2 regions of the Paenibacillus sp. NPDC057967 genome follow, and region 1 is predicted to be linked to the other one. Evidence: a T-box and tRNA genes for the amino acid it is inferred to sense, from the RefSeq annotation. Region 1 holds a T-box; the other holds one or more tRNA genes.
What was found. A T-box is a leader RNA that pairs with one kind of tRNA and senses whether it is charged. The one in region 1 lies ahead of ACFVSO_RS24760 (alanine--tRNA ligase), so its partner is inferred to be a tRNA-Ala.
Positions count from the first base shown of each region.

Region 2: it has a tRNA-Ala gene. The T-box ahead of ACFVSO_RS24760 (alanine--tRNA ligase) is inferred to sense a tRNA for this amino acid. The anticodon was not compared.

Region 1 is NZ_JBHVQB010000011.1:21,413-23,901, forward strand. It holds gene ACFVSO_RS24760 (alanine--tRNA ligase) at 1-1,048, opposite strand, end outside; T-box leader at 1,169-1,412, opposite strand; gene ACFVSO_RS24765 (response regulator transcription factor) at 1,580-2,489, opposite strand, start outside.
Region 2 is NZ_JBHVQB010000006.1:106,150-108,638, forward strand. It holds gene ACFVSO_RS16725 (lytic transglycosylase domain-containing protein) at 1-155, shown strand, start outside; gene ACFVSO_RS16730 (alpha/beta-type small acid-soluble spore protein) at 252-467, opposite strand; gene nrdR (transcriptional regulator NrdR) at 612-1,091, shown strand; tRNA gene ACFVSO_RS16740 (tRNA-Ala) at 1,374-1,447, shown strand; gene ACFVSO_RS16745 (family 10 glycosylhydrolase) at 2,225-2,489, shown strand, end outside.

The DNA of each region.
Region 1 (2,489 bases):
AACTTCCTTGTATACCTATTTTTTTACCTGCACGGATCGCCCTTCTTAATAACCTTCTTGTGATATATCCTGCATCACTATTAGCTGGCTCCGCACCATCATTAATTAGAAAAGTAGCCGCTCTCACATGATCAAGTATGATTCTAAACGATTTTAAATCGTCAGTATATGGTTTACCACTTAACTCCATCAATTTTTTCTTGGGATTAAGGAAGAAAGCCGTATTATAAATATCCTTATCACCATTAAGGGCTGTCGCAACCCTTTCTAATCCGCCTCCATAATCAATATTGGGATTTTGCATTTTTACAAATCCTGTGTCTTCTTTTTTGTAACACATAAATACGTTGTTCCCAATTTCTAAAAACCTCTCGCTTACAGAAGCAGGATGAGCAAGTAGGTCGCCGCCTGGTTCAAGATCATAGAACATTTCACTATCAGGCCCACCCGGTTCACCAACAGGCATATCCAATGGACTTCCGGCTCGACTCCACCAATTTTCTTTTTCATCGTATAAGAATATTCTTCCACCTCTAGATGCCCCGTATTGATAGGGATCATCTTCAATGATAGGTTCTATACCAACTGATTTAAATTTTTCTGACCAGATTTGAATGGCTTCCGTATCTTTCTCTATATCCAAATCATCACTTCCTATAAAAGCACTGATATACAGCCTGCCAGGATCAATTCCTAATTCGATAATATGCCAATTCCAAATGGCATCGATTTGCTTTTTCTTATAGTTATTTTCATTTGCTTTAAACTCCCATCGACCGATCATTTCAAAAAATGTCAGATGCGACGTATCTCCTACTTCATCAATATCCACTGTCCTTAAACACTTCTGAATATTAGCAATATCATTACCTATCGGATGCTTTTCCCCCAATAAATAAGGAACCATAGGTTGCATTCCGCTTCCTGTAAACAACGTTGAGGGATCATTTTCTGGTAACAAGCTAGAAGAGGGCACTTGGCTAGCCCCTATTCCTTTCATAAAATCAATATATGATTTTCTTAACTCATCTGGTGTCATTTTCACCATGCTCCATACCTCCATTTTAATTATTATTTATTCTTGGAAAATCCAAAAGTCTGTATTCTGCGAATATTCAAACAATAAGAAATAAAACAAAAAAGCCCTGAGCTGACATATTCCTTGTCAACTTAGGGCGAACTATTATGTCCGTGTTACCACCTAATTTCAGATTTCTCTGCACTCTATCAATACGGGATATCTCCGATATTGTTTCCTGAATAACGGTGGAACTCCGTTGAAGCCTACTAAGATTCCTCTGTTCGGTTCACAGCTCCGAGACTGCTTCACTAATAGATCAATGAAGATTCGCACCAACCATCTTCTCTCTGTGAGATCCCTAATAGCTACTATTTCTCATCATAGCCTTTTCGTTTTAAATTAAACCAATGCTATCACACTCAACTTGTTCTGTCAATTAATCCCACTGTTAGCCACATTCGATCTTGGGACGCTGTTGATTTCTGACGGCCCGCTTCTAGAGCGATAACGCTGCTGCTACACGTCTTACAACAATTCATCGTGGCTGTGAACCTCCGTCTATCTGGGGAAACTTATTTGCTTATGCTGAGGATTGCATGCCAGCACATGGCTTTTATAATCCGTTGGAGATACGCCAAATTGTTTCTTGAACATTCGACTAAAATAAAATTGATCGCCGATGCCTACCAATGCTGCAATCTCCTTTATATAGGTATGCCCTTTCATAATTAACTCTGCCGCTTTGTTCATTCGAACCGTATTTAGGTAATGAATCAGGCTGACTCCCATCTGATCTCGAAATACGCGGCACAGGTAGTTTTCGCTGAAATTGACATGGTCAGCGATCATTTCCAATGTGATTTTGTCCTGATAGCGGCTTCCTATATATTGAATAACTTCAGCAATTTCTTTTCTGGTAACGGAGACATTCTGAAAACCGGAAATATCTGTACTTAATATCAATTCTTCGAGTGCAGCCATCGTGAACGATAATAACGTTTCAGAACTTTTACATTCCAGAATGTTGCTCCAGCTTGCCTCATACTGTGCAGGATTCTTAATCTTCACTTTAGAATCGCATAACGGTAAATAATCCAGACATTTATATACAAAGCTTTTGAGTGCTGCCGGATGCACGCCGTTATGCTTGGCTTGTTCAACAAAATCTGTTAATAGGCGCACGATTGAAACATGATGCTCTTCATATAATAAACGCAGGATCGCATTGGAGAAGTCTACATAGTTTGCGATTTCTATGTCATGCTTCAGCTTGATGTCATTGCTGCAGATCAAGGAATGCTCCTCGTAAAAGTTAATATCGATCGTATCTTTGCAAGCAGCATACGCTTCTTTCGCTTCCGGATAACCGCATATTTCCGGAGAATATACGATAACCGGCTCCATCGTCATGTACATCTGAATAAGCTTTTGTATACGCTGCGCAAAGCCAGGCGGCTCAAACCCGCAT
Region 2 (2,489 bases), on a different contig from region 1:
CCGGACCTGGCAATGTGCGCAAGTGGCTGGAGGCTGGAAGCTGGGACGGGAGCATGGATAGCGTAAAAGATATCCCGTTTGGCGAGACGCGGCATTATGTACAACGGGTCTTTTACTATTATAATAAGTACAAAGATTTGTATCCCCGTTTCTAGGACGTATATGACCATTGAACGTTAAGGAAGCCTTGGAGAGCTTGTCTCTTCTGGACAAGCTACTCCAAGACTTTCGTTATTCATACAGATGAATCATTATTTTGTGCCGGCTAGGGATTGTTCAGCAATTTGAACCAGGCGACGGGTAATGGAACCCCCGATGGAGCCTGCGTCTCTCGTTGCCATGTTACCATAGTAGCCGTCTTGTGGGATCGCGATACCCAGCTCTTGTGCAACTTCATATTTCAGTTGGTCCAGAGCTGCAGTCGCTTGCGGCACTACCAATTGGTTGCTGCTGCGGGATTGACTCATTGTTGTTCACCTCCTTGCGGTTGGTAACTGTATTATGTGCGATATTCCAAAGTTCATTACAGGAAACGAATGGGATTTCATGGATGGAGTTAACGTGTAAGGATACAATCTGATGAAACAGTAAGTTGAAGGGAGGATATCACTATGAAATGTCCGTATTGTGACTATGCGGGAACCAAGGTATTGGACTCTCGTCCAGCCAACGAAAACAAGTCCATCCGCCGCCGCAGGGAGTGCGAGAAGTGCAATCGCCGCTTCACGACGTTCGAGATGATTGAAGAGACGCCACTAATCGTCATCAAAAAAGACGGCAGCCGCGAGGAGTTCAGCCGCGACAAAATTCTTCGCGGCCTCATTCGCGCCTGCGAGAAGCGCCCTGTGCCAGTCGAGCGCCTGGAAGTAATCGTCTCCGAGGTGGAGAAGGAGCTTCGCACGACAGCACATGCAGAGGTCGACAGCAGCGAGATCGGCGGCATCGTCATGAGCCAGCTCTATCCGGTCGACGAAGTGGCCTACGTCCGCTTCGCATCCGTCTACCGTCAATTCAAGGACATCGACATGTTCATGAAGGAGCTCAACAGCTTGCTGCATAAGCATCCGCTTAATGGCGGGGATAAGGGTTAGCGCGCGAGAGATTCTGTGCGAGAAGGGCAGGGGGAGCGTTGGTTTCTCCCTGCTTCTCTTATTGAAGCCTATCAGGTGGTGGAATGGCTCGGTGCCCGCCAAATGGCAATTGACATCGCTTTCCTGCCATGGTATGATCTATCTTGTCGCTAAATTATTATGGGGCCATAGCTCAGCTGGGAATCCATCTTGTATTGCTCACACAATCCGAGGGATGGAAACGAGCATAAGATAAATTGGGGGCTTAACTCAAGTTGTCGAATTGGGTCACAAACTAAATAAGGGGCTATAGTTTAGGGGGAAAACAGGTCGCTGGCAGCGATCAGTCGGCGGTTCGATTCCGCCTAGCTCCACCATACTTTAAATCAAGAACGGCAGAGGTGCCGTTTTTTTTGTATTCCTTTTATTTGTGTTGCAGTACTCCAGACATGTAGAGTGCTGTGTGTCGCTCGTAAGGAAGTCATATAACAGAGCCGCATTTACCTTCTATATTTGAGCCTAAGCGTGTTAGCGCTTGGGCTTTTCTTATGCAGAGATCCTGTAGAGCCAATGTGAAAGAAAAAATTTTACTTTTCATTACTCGTCATTTTCCACGTATTTGAATGGTCTTAATTCATGCGGAGAGTAATTTTCATCACTCTTAGGGGTCTTTATTTTGTACGGTATGCAAAATGTAGGCAATCCGGGTTTCTCTGAGGAGAAACCTTTGCCCCGCACGGCTTTGCAGCCTTTCTTACATCATGCCGCCCAAATCAGGCATGCCTGCAGGCAGGACCTTTATCTTTTTCCAGTTTATTTATAATTACCGCTTTGGTTATCAGGAACACGGCCGTAACGGATGCCGCGTTCTTCAGAGAAGAGTGAGTCATATTATAGTTTTATGTCGAAATAAAGTTTCACAATAAAATGTATTTGTGAAATTTATTGACGAAACATTCGAATTTGTATAATATTCAGATAGGAAACACTGTGCGATATTACTGTGCGATATTAAGCTGTCGAAGTTAAGATCTTGTGAAACAGAGAGAAATCAGGAGGAAAATTACCTATAGGGAGGAATGGGAAAAGAAATAAGGCGAATCTGTTCAGTGGCTTGGAGCGAAATACCAACATTAATAAAAGGAGCAGTGAAAATGAATCGTTTATTAGTGCGTTGTAAAGCAATATGCAGCCGGATGCTTATCGTATTCATGCTAACATCCATGTTACCTGCTATTCACGTTTCAGCGGCGGGGGTTACTCCTCCAGATTCAGATGCTTGGACACCCTATCAACAGTTCTTAAACTCGGATGTTTCCAAGAAGGAAGATATGCGTGCGACCTGGATTGTAACCGTTTACAATTCAGACTGGCCATCCTCAGCATCGTTAGCTATCACTGATACTGCAGCAAGGGTGG